DNA from 3 places in the Psychrobium sp. 1_MG-2023 genome. Region 2 is predicted to be linked to each of the others. Evidence: predicted binding sites of a transcription regulator. Region 2 holds the regulator's gene; each other region holds the start of a gene.
The links. Region 2 encodes FliA, which starts transcription of late flagellar genes. Its sites were predicted from a motif close to CTAAAGNTNNNNNNNNNNNNGCCGATA; they were not measured.
Positions count from the first base shown of each region.

Region 1: the regulator FliA is predicted to act here: its motif matches at 2,902-2,928, upstream of pomA (flagellar motor protein PomA).
Region 3: the regulator FliA is predicted to act here: its motif matches at 4,634-4,660, upstream of Q8W26_RS14045 (DUF5610 domain-containing protein).

Region 1 is NZ_JAUYVJ010000003.1:139,036-145,350, forward strand. Features, by position in the region: gene thiI (tRNA uracil 4-sulfurtransferase ThiI) at 1-910, opposite strand, end outside; gene Q8W26_RS02680 (flagellar motor protein MotB) at 1,069-1,989, opposite strand; gene pomA (flagellar motor protein PomA) at 1,992-2,750, opposite strand; gene xseB (exodeoxyribonuclease VII small subunit) at 3,038-3,283, shown strand; gene ispA ((2E,6E)-farnesyl diphosphate synthase) at 3,283-4,164, shown strand; gene dxs (1-deoxy-D-xylulose-5-phosphate synthase) at 4,179-6,062, shown strand; gene fldB (flavodoxin FldB) at 6,211-6,315, shown strand, end outside.
Region 2 is NZ_JAUYVJ010000002.1:99,398-105,712, reverse strand. Features, by position in the region: gene flhA (flagellar biosynthesis protein FlhA) at 1-722, shown strand, start outside; gene flhF (flagellar biosynthesis protein FlhF) at 736-2,277, shown strand; gene Q8W26_RS01525 (MinD/ParA family protein) at 2,314-3,156, shown strand; gene Q8W26_RS01520 (RNA polymerase sigma factor FliA) at 3,146-3,868, shown strand; gene cheY (chemotaxis response regulator CheY) at 3,907-4,293, shown strand; gene Q8W26_RS01510 (protein phosphatase CheZ) at 4,314-5,051, shown strand; gene Q8W26_RS01505 (chemotaxis protein CheA) at 5,065-6,315, shown strand, end outside.
Region 3 is NZ_JAUYVJ010000029.1:1,292-7,606, reverse strand. Features, by position in the region: gene Q8W26_RS14075 (EAL domain-containing protein) at 1-241, shown strand, start outside; gene Q8W26_RS14070 (bifunctional adenosylcobinamide kinase/adenosylcobinamide-phosphate guanylyltransferase) at 309-803, shown strand; gene Q8W26_RS14065 (fatty acid desaturase) at 848-1,963, opposite strand; gene fabR (HTH-type transcriptional repressor FabR) at 2,390-3,004, shown strand; gene Q8W26_RS14055 (DUF1422 family protein) at 3,008-3,358, shown strand; gene trmA (tRNA (uridine(54)-C5)-methyltransferase TrmA) at 3,447-4,544, opposite strand; gene Q8W26_RS14045 (DUF5610 domain-containing protein) at 4,695-5,897, shown strand; gene murI (glutamate racemase) at 5,984-6,315, shown strand, end outside.

The DNA.
Region 1 (6,315 bases), on a different contig from region 2:
ATAAATTAGTTAGGGTCTGGCTTGAAACTTGACCTAATGACTCACCGGTCACTAAAGCTTCAATCTTCATTTTCTTAGCGACATGCTCTGCTGCACGCATCATCATACGCTTAAGAATAACGCCCATTTGTCCGTTTTCAACTTTTTCGAGAATCTCACCAACGACCCCTTCAAAAGGAACAGTGATAAACTTCACTTTATGCGAAGCACTGAAGCGATCCCATAAATAATATGATACTTGTTTAACACCAATCTCGTGAGCAGCGCCACCCAAGTTAAAGAAACAGTAATGTGTACGCGCGCCCTTTTTGATCATCATGTAACTAGACACACCAGAGTCAAATCCACCAGACATGAGTGATAGCACGTCTTCTTGTGCCGGTAATGGGAAACCACCAATACCTTCAAAACGGTGTGCAATAACAAATAAGTCATTATTACGAATTTCTAGATGAACGGTATGATCTGGTTTTTTAAGCTTTACTCCACCTGATGGATAGTTTTGATTTAAACCACCACCCACATAACGCTCTACCTCATTAGAGCTAAAATCATGATTACCAGCTCGTTTGACCCGAACACAGAAGGTCTTTCCCTCAATTGAAGGAGCAACGATTGGGGCAACAGTTTGATAAATAGAATCGACGTCAGTGAATTCATGCTTACTGACTTCAAGGATATGGGCAATACCGGGAATACACTGAAGCGCATCGATAATGCGAGAGCGGTTTTCTGCCGACTCATTTTGAGTAGCAACGTTAATTTTATCCCAGTCTAAATGTACCGTTGAGGTTTCATCAAAACGACGTAACACATTACGTACATTTGATTGCAATAACTTACAGTAACGACGGCGAACCGACTTACTTTTAATGGTAATTTCTGGATAAAACTTAACAATGAATTTCATGATATAGCTACTCGAATCTTAATTGGCGCGCATTATACATAAAACGACCAATAAGCAGAAGTACTAGCCATAACAATTGAGATGAGTAACAAGTATTTTAATTCAAGGATTAAAATAAAGCTCACACCGAACGGAAGGTTCGGTGGAGCACTACACGACTATTGAGTTAAGCCTATCTTATCTGATTCCTTGGCTTTACCTTGCATGATCGCTATCTCAACTCGTCGATTACGACGCTGAGCAGTAATATCTTTTTTCTCACTCAGCGGTGCCGTATCAGCTAAGCCAACGACACGTAGACGGGTTGGATTAAAATTTCTCACTTTAACCAACTCATGAGCTACAGCCACTGCACGCAAACTAGATAGTTCCCAATTCGAGCTATAAAGCTCTGAATGGATCTGGTCGCTATCAGTATGCCCAGAGACTGTTATTTCACCGGGAATATCTGCCAGTAATTGCCCCACAGAAGTGATAACGGGTACAAAACGAGGCTGAAGGTTAGCCGAGCCAGAAGGGAACGACCCTTGCTCGCGGATCCTAATGATAATTTGCTGACCAAGAGACTCAATTTCAATTGCGCCATCTTGAATTTGTTTTTGCATTTTAGTTGCAATCTTTTTCAGCTCTTCATTTGTTTGTTCTTGCGCCGCTTGTTTTTGAGCTTCTGACTGACTATCAGCAGCGGCAGCTGCACCGCGCTGATCGCCACGTTGTAACTCTTTTCCTCCCGAGTTCTGATCCTCACCCTCTTGAAAGTCCAATTCACGCTGGGTTATTTCGGCAGTCTGCTGATTAATAATTTCAATCGGCGTAGGGTCGGGGCGACCTGGACGAAACTCTTGGGCAATCACACTCGTACCCTTAGGGATATCTTTAACTTCAATTTTGTTTTGTACACCAAAAGCGTACTTCATCGAGCCCGCGATTTGTTTAAATTTCAACACGTCCATTTCTGACATTGCTAATAACAATACAAAGAAGCACATTAACAACGACATTAAGTCGGCAAAGGTCCCCATCCATGCGGGGAGTCCCTCAGGAGGACAGTCGGGGCATTTTGGGCAATCATCGCTCATCGCTATTCCTCTGGTGCCGGTCGTTTACCCTCAGCGAGGTAATTTTGTAGCATACCTTCAATCACTCGTGGATTTTGGCCGTCCTGAATCGCTAAGATAGAATCTAAAATTAACGTTTGGTTCATCGCTTCTTCGACACCACGAAGTTCAAGCTTGGCACAGATTGGTAGTGCGATTAAGTTGGCAAGCATCGCACCATACATCGTCGTTAAAAGAGCAACGGCCATCGCAGGACCGATAGCTTTCGGGTCATCCATGTTTTGTAGCATTGCAACTAAACCGATTAAGGTACCGATCATGCCCATCGCAGGGCCAACATCACCAAGCGCTTTAAAAAAGCCAGCCCCTGCTTTATGGCGGTCTAGAGTCAAATCAATATCTTTACCCAAAGTGGCTTTAACTACATCCGCTTCATGGCCATCAACCAGCATGTCGATGCCTTTTTGCATAAATGGGCTTGGGATTTCAGCCTCTTCTAACGCCAAAAAACCACCTTTACGAGCAGCATCCGCTAATTCCACCGATTTAGCGATTAAATCCTGAGGGTCATCAAGCTTAAGCATAAATGCTTTACCAAAGATTTTCCCTGCACCAATAAATTGGCTCATGCTATACATCATCATTACAACAAAAGGTGAGCCACAAAATACGATGAGTATAGAGGGAACATCAACAAACATCGAGATGTCACCACCTTGCACCATGGCCATAACAATCATACCAAAAGCACCTATCATGCCTATTAAGGTTGCTAAATCCACTGCTTATCTCCTGTAGCCGCTCACTTTAAATATTGAGGATATATTACCGACGGTTAAATCTATAATTTTAACGCTGGCTTAGTAAAAAGTTTACACATTGCCCTTTATTACAAAGCAACAATGTTAAATCTAAAAATGTCTATTCTAATCTTATCGGATAAGTCTAACAATTATTTAGCTATTTTAGGGATATTTTTTTCTCAAGCGCAGAGCCTAACCACTGATTTTATTGACCCAACCGATGAACTGGGCTAAGGTTGCGCGAAATAACGTAAGTGAGAACATCAATGCCTCCTAAAAAAATTGAAAATTTAAGTTTTGAAGCAACCCTTGATGAACTTGAAAATATCGTGGTGCAACTAGAGCAAGGTGACCTTGAATTAGATAAAGCATTGACCCAGTTTGAGCGTGGGATTGGCTTAGCAAGAAGCGGTCAAAGTAAACTTCAAAGCGCACAACAGAAAGTAGATATTTTACTCAACAACACACCAGATGGTACGTTAAGCTCATTTAATCAATCAATGGAAGATTAGTGGATACATCGCAGTTACACGCTCACAAAGAGCGAGTTAATCATTATTTAGCCAAACAATTAACCGAGCAGCCATTAGTCGATGAACGATTACTTGCAGCTATGGAGCATGGCCTCTTATTAGGCGGTAAACGCGTTCGCCCTTTCTTAGTCTATAGCGTTGGGCAAATGCTCGGTGCCAATATAGACGAGCTAGATCCTATAGCTGGTAGTATCGAAGCAATTCATGCCTACTCTCTAATTCATGATGATTTACCCGCGATGGATGATGACTCATTGCGCCGAGGACGACCAACTTGCCATATTCAATTTGATGAAGCAACGGCTATACTTGCCGGAGATGCCTTACAAACCTTGGCATTTGAATTACTTACAACGTCTAATTACCAACCTCAACAGCAAGTTGATATGGTAAAGGTTCTAGCTAAAGCTAGTGGTTATCAAGGAATGTGTGGTGGGCAAGCATTAGATATTGCCGCAACAGACAACGATAATGGCATTTCGCTATTACAACTTGAACAAATACATCGTCATAAAACTGGAGCATTAATTTGTGCCGCGGTAGAATTGGGCGCAATTGCAGCTAACGCACCAAAAGAAACACGCGAGTTGTTAGCCACATTCTCACAAAATATTGGCTTAGCTTTTCAAGTTCACGATGACATTTTGGATATTATTGGCGATACTGCTACCTTGGGTAAACCTCAAGGTTCGGATTTAGCAGCGAATAAAAGTACTTATCCAGCATTGTTAGGGCTTGAAGAGGCCAAAAGTAAAGCACAGCGATTAATCGCTCAAGCAATAGAAGCATTAGAGCAATTGCCATATGATTACCAGCTTCTAAAAGAATTTTCGCAATACATAATTGCACGTCAACTATAAATAATAAGAGCGATATGAGCGTAGATATTTCACAATTTCCCCTTTTAGCCTTAGCCAATACGCCTGAGGAACTTCGACTCGTTCCACAAAGTAACTTGACTGAACTAAGCAACCAGCTCCGTAGCTATTTATTAAAATCAGTTAGTCGCTCAAGTGGCCACCTAGCTTCAGGCTTAGGAACCGTTGAACTCACTGTTGCCTTACATTATGTTTATAACACCCCAGTTGACCGAGTTATCTGGGATGTAGGCCATCAAGCTTACCCACATAAAATTTTAACTGGTCGTCGGGAACAAATGCATACTATCCGTCAAAAAGACGGTCTGCACCCTTTTCCAAACCGTAATGAAAGTGAATATGATACCTTTACAGTAGGTCATTCTGGCACCTCGATCAGTGCTGCGTTGGGCATGGCGATTGCTGCTGAAAAAGAAGGGCAAGGCCGAAAGACGGTGGCCATTATTGGTGATGGTGCAATTACTGGTGGTATGGCGTTTGAGGCATTAAACCACGCAGGCTCTCTTGATAAAGACATGCTAATAGTGCTAAACGATAATGAGATGTCAATTTCAGAAAACGTTGGTGCATTAAATAACCACTTAGCAAAAATTCTAACTGGTGAACTATATACATCGATTCGTGAAGGCGGAAAAAAACTGCTTTCAGGTGTACCAAGTATTAAAGAGCTAGCAAGACGTTCTGAAGAACACCTCAAAGGGATGGTTGTTCCCGGTACGTTATTTGAAGAGTTCGGTTTTAACTACATCGGCCCACTAGATGGCCATGACGTTAATGGATTAGTAGAAACGCTCAAAAACATGCGTGGCCTGAAGGGACCACAAATCCTTCATGTCATGACAAAAAAAGGGAAAGGCTATAAACCAGCCGAACAAGATCCGATTGGTTATCACGGCGTGCCTAAATTTGACCCTGAAACTACATCTCTCCCAAGTGGTGGCGGTGCAGTAACCTTTTCAAAAGTCTTCGGCCAATGGCTATGCGATATGGCGCTAACGGACAAGCGCCTAATGGGAATTACTCCTGCAATGCGTGAAGGCTCTGGCATGGTTGAGTTTTCTCAGAAATTTCCTGATCAGTATTTCGATGCTGCGATAGCTGAGCAGCACGCAGTGACGTTAGGCGCTGGCATGGCATGTGATAAATTAAAACCGGTCGTAGCCATCTATTCAACATTTTTACAACGTGGCTATGATCAGCTTATTCACGATGTTGCCATTCCAAACCTTGATGTACTCTTTGCTATCGACCGAGGCGGTTTAGTCGGCGCTGACGGTGAAACCCACCAAGGTGCTTTTGACCTAAGTTATCTTAACTGTATTCCAAATATGGTTATTATGGCACCTAGTGATGAAAACGAATGTCGTCAAATGCTTTACACTGGTTATCATTATCAAGGTCCTGCTGCTGTTCGCTATCCACGCGGCGGTGCAACCGGGGTTGAAACCGATAAAAAGATGGAGCAATTAGCACTAGGTAAGGCCGTAGTAAAACGTCAATCAAGTGTTGCGCTAGGTAATAACAAAGTCGCTATTTTGAACTATGGTACTTTACTCCCCCACGCACTAGAGGCGGCTGAAGTTTTTGATGCGACCGTTGTTGACATGCGCTTCATTAAGCCATTTGATCAAGAACTCGTTCTAGATATAGCCAAAAGCCATGACGTTATTGTGACACTCGAAGAAAATGCAATAATTGGCGGTGCAGGAAGTACAATTAGTCAATACATCATGAATCAACGTTTAGCTACACCAGTACTAAATCTCGGTTTGCCTGATCACTTTGTCTGCCAAGGTACTCAAGCACAGCAACAAGCCATGTTAAAGCTTGACGCTACAGGGGTGATAGAGCAAATTGAAGCTTACCTTAAACTAGGTTAATCCCCCTACCTTATCAAGCAAGCTTCCCTGGTGTAGCTTGCTTTATTTGTTCCAACTCTACATTTTTAAGCAATCACTAAAATTGTCTTTCCTAGCAATACCTAAACTTTGCTAAACTGACCTTTTAGCCCCACTTGGATAGTTAATAATGAAAATCGGTTTATTTTATGGTTCCACCACTTGCTATAGCGAAATGACCGCAGAAAAAATGCAAGCATTTTTAGGTGAAGAGCTTGTCGATATTTATAACATT
Region 2 (6,315 bases):
ATCCGGCATTTGGCTTAGAGGCGGTATGGATCATGCCTGAGCAACGGGAACATGCGCAAACGCTAGGCTATACTGTGGTTGACCCTGCAACAGTTGTTGCTACACACATCAGTCAATTATTGACTAATAACGCATCGCAGTTATTAGGACATGAAGAAGTTCAAAACCTGCTAGATATCTTGCAGCGTCAATACCCTAAGTTAGTTGAAGGTCTTGTGCCAGATATTCTGCCATTAGGTGTCGTTGTTAAAGTGATGCAAAACTTGCTACACGAAGGCGTGCCTATAAGAGATCTGCGAACAATTATTCAGACACTTGTTGAATATGGCGCAAAAAGTCAAGAGCCTGACGTTTTAACTGCGGCGGCAAGGATCGCGTTAAAACGACTAATAGTCCAAGAAATCAATGGGGTAGAGTCTGAATTAGCTGTTATAACACTAGCGCCAGATCTGGAACAGATGTTGCACCAATCTATGCAGGCTACTGGTGGAGACGCCGCTGGGATGGAGCCTGGTTTGGCTGAACGATTACAAACATCTTTAGCAACTGCCACAGAACAGCTAGAATTAGAGGGAATGCCTGCTATCTTATTGACTTCAGGTGTATTAAGATCAACATTATCACGGTTTGTTAAAAACACGATACCAGGATTAAAAGTATTGTCTTATCAAGAAATTCCAGACGACAAGCAAATTAAAGTTGTTAGTTCGGTAGGGCAATAATTGAGGAATAACGGTGAAGATTAAACGTTTTGTCGCAAAAGATATCCGCTCAGCGCTTGATGAAATCAAGATCGCGTTAGGGCCTGATGCGATAATTATGTCTAACAAAAAAGTTGATGGCGGTGTTGAGATTGTTGCTGCAGTTGATGAAGACAATAACGCAGTATTACCTAAAGCTTCGCCGAAACCTGCTTCGTCACAGACAGTTGCTGCTCCAAGCGAAGTTATGGCAGATCGTTTTGAGCAAGCTGAACAGCCTGTGGCTAATTTCTCTGCACAGGCACAAGCACAAATTGCTATGCAACAATATGGCGCAGGGAACTCACAGAGCAATAATAGTCGCCAGCCAAGTGATGATCAACTGTCACTATCAGGGTTTCAGCAGCGTTTAATTAAGCAACAAGCACAGCAGATAGCAAATAATCAAATGCCAATTAATGCAATGTCTGGGCAGGGCGCAAGTTCAGCTGACAACCAGCCAACAGAACCTGTCACAGCTACATTGCCAAATACTGTCGCGGATAACCTGCCTGAATGGGCGCAAGCTTTACAAAAGCCAGCTTCAATATCGCCACAGACGGCGACCAGTCAGGCATATGAGCGCGAACCAGCAATTCAACAAGAAAACCCCGCCATTGAAGAGTTGCGTGCTGAAATGGCATCAATGAGACAATTATTGCAACATCAAGTCAGTGGGCTGATGGAGCAAGATGTTAATCGTCGAGACCCGTTAAGAGCCATGCTTACTGCAGAACTTTGTGATATGGGTTTTGAGGCTGATGTTGCGCAGCAACTGGTTGTTGATGTGCGTCCTGACGCTACGTTTGAACAGGCGAAACAAATTATTGCTAGTACGTTGCTCAAACGTATTTCGACAACGAATAATGACGTACTTGAGCAAGGTGGTGTCGTCGCGTTATTAGGTCCAACAGGTGTTGGAAAAACGACCACAGTGGCAAAGCTTGCTGCAAGGTTTGCAATGCAATATGGTAGTGACCAAATCGCGATGATAACGACAGATAGTTATCGTATTGGCGCATATGAGCAGTTGAATACCTATGGAAAAATTCTAGGGTGTCCAGTTAAAGTAGCCAAAGATGCACAGCAACTAGCCGATGCGATTTACCAATGCCGTCAAAAACGACTCGTGCTAATAGATACTGCTGGTATGGGGCAACGAGATTTACGTTTAAGTGAACAGCTTGCGACCCTGATGAACTCCAGTCATGTCAATATCAGAAGTTATTTGGTTTTACCGGCGACTGCCCAGCGTAAAGTACTGCAGGAAGCTATTATTCAGTTTAGAAAAATGCCATTAGCAGGCTGTATCATCACTAAAATGGATGAAGCTATTGGCGCAAGTGAAATTTTAAGTGTGGCGATTGGCCATTCATTACCTATTGGTTATTTGACAAATGGGCAACGAGTGCCTGAAGATATAGGTGTAGCCGATCTCAATAGTTTAATTAACAATGTGATAGAGCAATTAAGTCAGGTTCAAGATAAAATGACAGCAAATAATGACTCTTCATCATTCTCCAGTTTTAATAGATAGGCAATTTAAGTGGATCAAGCAAGCGGTTTAAGAAAAATGACTCAACCAAAAATGATTAAAGTAATTGCAGTTACTGGCGGTAAGGGCGGTGTTGGTAAAACCAACGTGTCGTTAAATCTTGCAGCGGCTCTTGCGCAACAAGGTAAACGAACCTTGGTGCTGGATGCTGATTTAGGCTTAGCTAATGTTGATGTAATGTTAGGCTTGCGCGTGCAAAAGAATCTGTCACATGTGTTATCAGGTGAGTGCGAGCTCGATGATATTATTGTTCATGGTCCACAGGGGATAAGTATCATTCCTGCGACATCGGGTTCACAATCGATGGTTGAACTTGAGCCTGCCCAGCATGCTGGCTTGATTCGTGCGTTCAGTGAAATGCGCCATGACTTTGATGTATTAATTGTTGATACTGCCGCAGGCATTTCTGACATGGTGGTCAGTTTCGCTCGAGCTTCTCAAGATGTAATTGCAGTTGTTTGTGATGAACCTGCCTCAATCACTGATGCATATGCTTTAATTAAACTATTATCACGTGAGCATGGTGTGTTTAGAATTAAAGTTGTTGCAAACATGGTACGTAATTTACGAGAAGGTCAGGAATTATTTGCTAAGCTTACAAGAGTAACGGATCGATTCTTGGATGTGGCCTTAGAGTTATGTGCAACGATTCCATTTGATGAGAATGTTCGACGCTCGGTGAGAAAGCAAAAACTGATAACAGATCTGTTTCCTCAATCACCAGCATCGTTAGCATATAAAAGTTTAGCTAATAAAGTGCAAAGTTGGCCTATACCAAATCAGCCTGGCGGTCATCTGGAGTTCTTTATTGAGCAATTAGTTGATAACCGTTCTAATAACAGAGACGTTTCTGGTGAGTAAAGCAGCGGCATACGCTCAAACATCTCAGAACAATGATCAGTTAGTGATAGCTCATGCTGGTCTAGTGAAAAAAATAGCACATCATTTAAAAGGAAGACTTCCTGCCAGTGTGTTGCTAGACGATTTAATTCAATCAGGAATGATCGGGTTACTCGAAGCTGCGAAAAACTTTGACGGTTCTAAAGGTGCAAGTTTTGAAACTTTTGCTGGTATAAGAATACGCGGTGCAATGCTTGATGAAATAAGACGTGGCGATTGGGTTCCTCGTTCGGTACACCGAAATAGTCGAGCAGTACAAAAAGCAATCGACGAGGTAGAAAAAGAGCACGGAAGGGATGCTAAAGAGCATGAAATTGCAGAAAAATTAGGAATTAACCTAGACGAATATGCACAAATGCTTAATGATATAGCATCAGGAAAAATAATCGGCATGGACGATCTGGGTGTGTCTGAAGATGTATTGGTTGTTGATGGACAGGCTGAATCGGATGACTCTTATTCCCATGCTGTGTCTGGACGTTTTCAGACAGCATTAGCTGAAGCGATTAAAGGGTTACCTGAAAAGGAAGCGTTAACCTTATCATTGTATTACGATGAAGAATTAAACCTGAAGGAAATAGGGCAAGTTTTAAATGTGAGTGAGTCACGAGTGAGTCAAATTCACTCGCAAGCAATGGTTCGTCTGAAAGGGCGTTTAAATAATTGGAGCTGATTGCATAAGGAATTGCAGTTTGAATAGTGGAGAGCGTTTTGGATAAAAACATGAAAATACTGGTTGTTGATGATTTTTCAACAATGAGACGAATTATTAAGAACTTATTAAGAGATCTTGGTTTAACAAACACCCAAGAAGCTGATGATGGTGCGACTGCACTACCTATGCTTAAAGAAGGTGATTTTGACTTTGTAGTGACCGACTGGAATATGCCAGGTATGCAAGGAATTGATTTGTTAAAGCATATTCGTGCTGACGAAAAGCTAAAGCATCTACCTGTATTAATGGTAACGGCAGAAGCAAAACGTGAACAAATTATTGCAGCGGCTCAAGCAGGTGTAAACGGATACATTGTTAAACCATTTACTGCTGGGACATTAAAAGAAAAGCTTGATAAGATTTTTCAACGAATTGAATCTTAAGCTATAACACGGATATTCTTATGACTGATAATGAGAATTCTTATATCTCGTTAGAGCAGGCTAAATCACTTGTTTCTGCGTTAGAGCAGGGGCAGGTTGCGTCTGCTAATGAAATTATTGAACAAGCTAGCCATAAAATGCAGCAAGACATCTTTGTTGGTGTCGGCAAGTTAACTCGTCAACTGCACGACTCATTGAGTAATATGAGTATTGATGAGCGCTTTTCATCATTTGTTTCATCGTCATTGCCGGATGCAAAAGAACGTCTGTCTTATGTCGTTGAGATGACCTCTCAAGCGGCAAACCAAACAATGGATGCAGTTGATGAGTGTATTCCGTTAGCTCAGAAGCATCAGGCCACAGTTAATGAGATCTTACCATCTTGGGAGCGTTTGAAAGATTGTAAGATTAAAGTGGATGAGTTCAGGATGCTTTGTACTACTTTAGATAAGTATTTTTCAGAATCAGTTAACGATGCTGAACAATTAAATACCAAGCTAAATGACATTGTGCTCGCTCAAGGTTACCAAGATTTAACCGGGCAAGTACTTCACAAAATAACTGATTTAGTAAAAGATGTTGAAGAGAATTTGATTGGTATTTTAAAGCTATTTGGTCATTACGATGACGAACAGCAATTAGATCGCGTTGATAACTGTATTGAAGCTGAAGGGCCCGTTGTCGCAAAATCAAAACAGCATGATGTTGTTTCAGGACAAGATGATGTTGATGATTTGCTTTCTAGCCTAGGATTTTAAAAGGACGCAAACTATGTCGTTTGATGTTGATGAAGATATACTCCAAGATTTCCTGATAGAAGCGGGTGAAATATTAGAGCTTTTACAAGAACAGCTTGTTGAGCTAGAAAATAACCCGGAAGATTCTGATTTATTAAATGCTATTTTCCGAGGCTTTCACACCATCAAAGGTGGTGCAGGCTTTATGTCGTTAAAAGAGCTTGTTGATGTTTGTCACGGCGCTGAAAATATCTTTGATTTGTTAAGAACAGGTCAACGAAGTGTCACGCCAGAGTTGATGGATGTCATTCTTGAGGGTCTTGATACTGTCAACGACATGTTTACCTTGGTTAAAGCACGCGAAGAATTAAGCCCTGCGGAGCCTCGGTTACTTGAAGAACTTGAAAGGCTAAGCAAACCGGAAAGTGCTGAAGAGCCAGCACCGGAACCAGAGCCTGAACCTGAACCTGAACCTGAACCTGAACCAGAGCCGGAGACAGTTGCTGTCGAAAGTAATGGCGATGAAATAACTGACGATGAATTTGAAGCATTATTAGATGAGCTAGAGGCAGGTAAGAAACAACCTATCGTTAAGGATGAGTCCACTGATGTTCCTGCTTCTGATGACGAAATTACCGATGATGAATTTGAGGCCTTACTCGATGAGCTTCATGGCGCTGGCTCTCCAACTGCTGCTAAAGCTTCAGTCACTCCAGCATCGTCGGACTCCGAAGAAATTTCAGATGAAGAGTTTGAAGCTTTCCTCGATCAGCTTCATGGTGAAAAGGGTTCGCCATCTTCAGTTGAAAATACTGTAAACCAGGTACACACCAAGCCTGTTGCTGAATCAGCGAAATCAAAGACAGATGATGAAATCGATGATGCAGAATTTGAAGCACTACTCGATGAGCTACAGGCGGCTAAAAAGAACGAACCAACACCTAAAGCTATTTCGCAAGCGACACCCACTGTAGCAGCACCTTCACCAGCCCCGGCACCGAAAAAGGCTCCTGTGGCCGCTGCTCCGAAGAAAGCATCCGCAACTGCGCCGAAAAAAGCAGCTGCTACACCACAAGCAGAAACAACCGTTCGCGTTGATACCGCAAGGCTCGATGAGATCATGAATATGGTTGGTGAGCTAGTATTAGTTCGGAATCGGTTAGTTAGCCTTGGTTTAACCAGTGGCGATGAGGAAATGTCTAAAGCGGTTGCTAATCTCGATAATGTTACAGCTGATCTACAAGGGTCAGTGATGAAAACTCGCATGCAGCCGATTAAGAAAGTT
Region 3 (6,315 bases), on a different contig from region 2:
CCTTGACCAATTAAAAGTGGACCGAAGTTTTATGGAAGGTATTCCCGGGTGTAAAGATAATGAAGAGCTTGTCTCCACTATTATTTTAATGGCACATAACCTTAACTTAACGGTTGTGGCTGAAGGGGTTGAAACGGAAGAACAATTGATGTTCTTACAAAACCTTAACTGCGAAGAAATTCAAGGTTACTATTTTAGTCGACCAGTAAGCGCTAAAAATCTAACTCATTTAGTTGCTTAGTCAGTGCAGCTAACTGTTTTAACAATGAGTAAGTGATAGACTGCTCATCTTTTATGACAGAGCGACGATGATGAAAACGTTATATTTTGGTGGTCAAAAAAGTGGTAAGAGTAATTTAGCGGCTGCTTATACTTTATCCTTACAAGGTCCAAAACCTCACTATATTGCCACTTATGATAATTCTTATCATGACGAAGCCATGGCTGAAAGGGTGTTTAAACATCAGGTGCAACGGCAAGATGATTTTATTACGCTAGAGCAAAGTCATGATTTAAGTAAGGTGATGCGTTCTGGCGAAACATATTTGATCGATTGCCTGTCGATGTGGATTTTTAATAACCTCGAGCAGACAGAAGAGTATTTGATTAATCAGCTAGCATACTTATTTTCATTGGATTGCAATATTGTGTTTGTATTGAACGATGTGAGTTGTGGGGTGATTCCAATGGAAGCTCAATCACGACGCTTTGTTGATATGTCGGGTATTATTGGTCAATATGTCGCTGCGCAGAGTGATGAGGTGTACCGAGTCAGTTATGGCTTGCCTCAGCAGTTAAAGTAACTATTTGCGTGTTACTTTAACTGCGGGCGATGTCGTGGCTATGGCTAGGTGTGATTTGCTAACATCAACCAGGCTTGTCGCTGCTGTTCAAACGATTGTTGTAACTCTTTTAGCTGCTTAACTAGCTGTAACTTGTCATAGTCTTTGAGCGCTTTACGCTTTTTAACTTCAAACAAACGCTTTTTCAGCGTATAAAACTCATTTAGTTTAGTGACGAGGATTTCGTATTCTGCATGAAGCTTCTGTTTCATTTCTTCTGCATCGTGGCGTAAATCTAAGCGTTGCGTACTACGCTTTAATATCATCGCCAATTGCGCTTGTTCGATTTTTTGTTGTGGTGTTTTGCGTAAGTTCGTTGCTAAACCCAACCATGATAACGTCTTAATTAACCATTTTGTTGGATCGTAATGATACCACTTTATGCCATTACGGTAATCAGACTCAAAGATGTGATGGAAATTATGGTAACCCTCTCCGTGAGTGAAGACCGCTAAAAGTGCATTATCTTTGGCAGTATTTTTGTCAGTATAAGGCTGCGAGCCCCACATGTGTGCCCATGAGTTAATGAAGAAAGTAAAGTGATGGCTTAATACTAATCGCGTAATGCCGACCGCAATAAAGCTTGCTAGCATTTGTCCACTTAACCAACCGACTAACAATGCAAAACCAATATTAGTGATTAAGGTTAATGCTAGGTAATGTTTATGTTGCCACATCACTATAGGGTCACGTTGGAGATCTCGGCAATTACTATAATCATCGTATTGCTCGTGATTGTAGTGGCGCAGCATCCAACCGATATGTGAGAACCAAAAACCACGTTTGGCGCTGTATGGGTCTTTATCATTAATATCGACAAATTTATGGTGGACGCGGTGGTCACTTGACCAGTGTAACGCAGAATTTTGTAATGCAAATGCACCACCAATAGCAAAGAATAAGCGTACAGACCAATGAGCTTGATAAGTACGATGAGACCATAAACGATGATAACCAGCAGTGATTGACAGACCACAGAAAAATAAAGACGCCACGGCGGCTATAATCACAAAGGCGTCAAAGCCATAAGTTACTTGGTACCAAGGCACAAGGATTAGCGCAGCTAATAGCGTACTGCTAAACAGTATGACATTAGTCCAAATGATAGGTGGCTTATTCATTAAACTTCCTAAATATATTAATTGAGCTTACAAGTGTACGCTAAGTTATATTGAGAGTTCAAGTGTGTGTTTAAAAATGTAATTCCTTTATAGGCCCATTTTTATAACTTAATTCATTGGTGATGATAAAAAGCTATTGTCTAAGGGATCTCAAATTTCAATCCAAAAGTTGACCAATAATCTTATATAGGCTGGGAAATCTTAAATTTTATTCGTGACTATTCTCCGGTGTTAATCATAACCAACTCTTTTCGTTTGTGTCTTAAAGGTTACGTCGAACTGAACACTACCGACTTTTGACTGATCCCAATCAGTTAGTATTTAGACTAGAATAATAAAAAGATGCATATATTTTTTCTATTATGTTGTGCCAACTTAAGTGTTCCATTACCCTTATGTTAATTTATAATGTTTTATGGTGTGTCAATGGGAGTAAGAGCTCAACAAAAGGAAAAAACACGGCGTGGTTTAATTGATGCTGCATTTAATCAATTGTCTGCTGAGCATGGTTTTTCTAACTTGAGTTTACGTGAAGTGGCGCGAGAGGCTGGTATTGCACCTACCTCTTTTTATCGTCATTTTAAAGACATGAACGAACTGGGTTTAACTATGGTTGACGAAGGGGGATTGATGTTACGTCAATTAATGCGTAAGGCACGACAACGGATTAATAAAGGCGGCAGTGTTATTCGTATATCAACGGAAACTTTTATGGAGTTCGTTGACTCTAGACCTAATGTGTTTAGATTATTATTACAAGAGCGCTCTGGAAATGCTGCTGCATTTCGACAAGCTGTGAATCGAGAGATTCGCCATTTTGTCGAAGAGTTAACTGACTATTTGATTCAAAACACAACACTAGAACGTTCATTGGCTACAATACAAAGTGAAGCCATGCTAATTATCGTATTCAATGCAGGTGCAGAAGCGTTGGATATGACACAAGAAGACCGCAAAGATCTTGCGGAGCGAGTTATATTACAATTACATATGATTGCAACCGGTGCTAATTATATGTCGAACAATAATACGGAGATTTAATCAATGTTAACAATTTCATCTGAAGATAAAAAAATTCTTATCTTTTCTTTAGTTGCTGGTATTAGTGCTAATGCAGGCCTAACTGGTTTTACCTTAGAGGAAGTCACGTTCTCAATCTTCCCTATCGTTAGTTGTATTTTGGCATTCTATTGTATGTTGCAACAATATCAAACTCGCGAAATCGGCGGTGATATCCCTGTGCTAACAGCTGCTAGCTTTATTTTAGGTGCATTAGGTTATGCCGCTAGTATCCGTGTTGCTATGCCAGAACTTGGTAGTAACTTCTTACCTGTGATGTTATGTATGGGTCTGATCTTCTGGATGTTGAAGAAAGTTGGAATGTTTAAGGCGTAAGTACTTAATCAAGTATGAGTTTGAGTTATGACCAAAAAGGGCTATCTGATGATAGCCCTTTTTATTGTCTCGTGTTTATGTAGCTGCTTTACTTTTTTGTAAGGTAAACACCAGATTCCATATGGTGGGTATATGGAAATTGATCGAACAGGGCAAACCGTGTGATGTTATGTGTTTCACAGAGCGTTAATAAGTTATCGGCTAACGTCTCAGGGTTACATGAGATGTAGATAATGTTGTCGTAAGCTTGGATCATGGCTAGTGTTGCTTGATCAAGACCTGCTCGTGGTGGGTCAACTAAAATGGTATTACAGTTGAAGCTTTTAAGATCGATGCCTTTTAAACGTCTAAACTCGCGTTCGCCATGCATCGCTTGAGTGAACTCTTCAGCTGCCATGCGCAAAATAGTGACATTATCAATTTTGTTTTCGCTAATGTTATATTGAGCAGAGTCTACCGATGGTTTAGCGATTTCAGTGGCAAGCACGCGATTGAAGTTTTCAGCCAATGCTAATGAGAAGTTACCGTTACCACAGTACAATTCCAGTAAATCGCCTGTTGCATCTTTGGTGATGTCGGTAGCCCATTCCAGCATTTTTTGATTAATACCGCCATTAGGTTGAGTGAAACTATTCTCGACTTGCTTATAAATAAGTTCTTTGTTATTTACTTGAAGTTTTTCGATAACGAAATCGTGGTCTAAGCAAATCTTTTGCTTACGAGCACGGCCAATGATCTGCACGTTAAACTCTTTACTCAAGCGTTCTTTTAACGCAACGGCCTCTGCTTGCCAAGCTTCATCTAGTTGACGGTGATAAAGCATTGAAACGATAATTTCACCGCTTAATGTTGAGAGGTAGTCAATTTGAAATAACTTAAATCGCAGCGCAGGGTTATCTTTTAGTTCAGCCATCAACGCCGTCATCATTTGATTGATTAATACCGATGCTGATGGAAACTGATCAACTCGGACTTTTTCCTTGGTCGCGGAGTTAAAAACAATATGGTAAAGATCATCACCTTGATGCCATACGCGAAATTCAGCGCGCAGCCGATAGTTTTCAGGTTGTGAACAGTAACTTTCTAGCGCTGGTGGGTTAAATTGCTTAAAGTGATCTTTTAAAAAATCTTCTTTTTCGGTGAGTTGCTTCTGATAATTTGCAACATCAACAAGACCTGGCAACATAAATGGGATCCTAAGGAATATGAATGGCGCAGATTCTAGGGTAATTTATTTATTTGTCCAGACGTGTCGATTAAAAATTAGACATTGAGCTTAAGTTTTGTGTGATTGTGCCGATAAATTTTTAATAGTCTATTCTTCTTAGGTGACCTCATGAAAGTCAATCAATTTACAGCCCCAGCAAATGTAATGAATAAAAAAGATAAATTGGATGAGATGGGGTCGAATAATAAGCCTGACCATGCACAGGATAAGCAAAATGATGTTCTGTCTATGTCCTCAAATCATAAATTATTGATTGGTGCTAAGTCGTTAATGGCGGCATTAAATCAACAGCTTTCAGTGAATAGCTCTTTTAGCTTTTCATCCTCAAAACAGCAATCAATTAGCGTAGATGTCGAGACCGGCTCTATTTTAGATAAAATTGATGTTGAGCCAATCTCGTTTGACTTTGAAGCCGTAGCTAAAAATGTAATGGATTTTGTTAGCGGTGCTATTTATGGGGCCAAATCCGGTGGTGCCGACGATGCAAAACTGAATTTAATGATGCAACAAGCTCGTGAAGGCATTGATAAAGGTTTTGATATGGCTCGCGAAGAGCTGGGTTCTATGGATATGCTGACGAGTGATGTTGAGCAAGGAATAGATAAGAGCTATGACTTGATTCAGCAAGGAATGAATGATCTTGATAAATCTTTGTTTGGTAAAGAGAGTGCTACAACCCCTCAGGTTTCTTCAAGAGCCATAGAATTATCTGAGGTTGAAACTGGTAGTATTGATATTCAAACCCGTGATGGAGATAAGATTTCAATTTCGTTCGGCCAAAGCGCTCAGCTAAGTCAATCTCAAAGCGTTAGTAACGACAGTAAACACACAGAAATATCAACGAGCCATGGTCAATCATTTAATTTGACTGTTGAAGGCGATTTAAATGATGATGAACTAGAGGCTATTTCAAGTTTAGTAGGCGATATGGCACAGCTAGCGGATGATTTTTTTAGTGGCAATGTTGAACAAGCGTGGCAACAAGCGAATGAATTAGGCTTTGACTCTCAGCAAATAGTCAGCTTTGCTTATGACTTTAAAGAAGTTAAACAACTGGCGATTACTGAGCATTATGCAACGGTAAAAGAAAATGGTGACCAATCCAGTAACAACCCAATTGCAACACTATCGCCTTATGTTAAAGGGCTAGATGATGTAATGAAGGCTGGCGAATCTCTATTTGCAGGCGATAATGTTAAGCAATTGATTAATGATGTCGCTAATAAGCAACTTGATTTGATGGATCAGATGGTTTCGAAAACATTAGATAGCTTTAATGATTTTAATCAGAAGATATTAAATAGCTTGTAATCGAAGTACTGGCAAACAAAAAACTTGTTGTCGCAGGCTCGGTGAGAGAAAATAGCCGCTGAATTGCTGTTTATTTGAGGTTAATTTTGACTAGTCGTGTTTTAGTCTTTGACTCCGGTGTCGGAGGTGTCAGTGTGTTTCGTGAAATCACGAAGCTACTACCTTCAGTGTCAATTGACTATTTATTTGATAATAAGTTTTACCCTTATGGCCAATTGTCAGAGCAGCAGTTAATTACTCGCTTACTTGAGCTACTTCCTGCTGTTATAGAGTTAACTCAACCTGATTTACTTGTTATAGCTTGCAACTCTGCCAGTACAGTTGCGTTGCCTGCGCTACGTAATACCTTGCGTATCCCTGTAGTCGGGGTCGTTCCCGCAATAAAACCAGCCGCTCTGTTATCAAAAAGCAAAAAAAT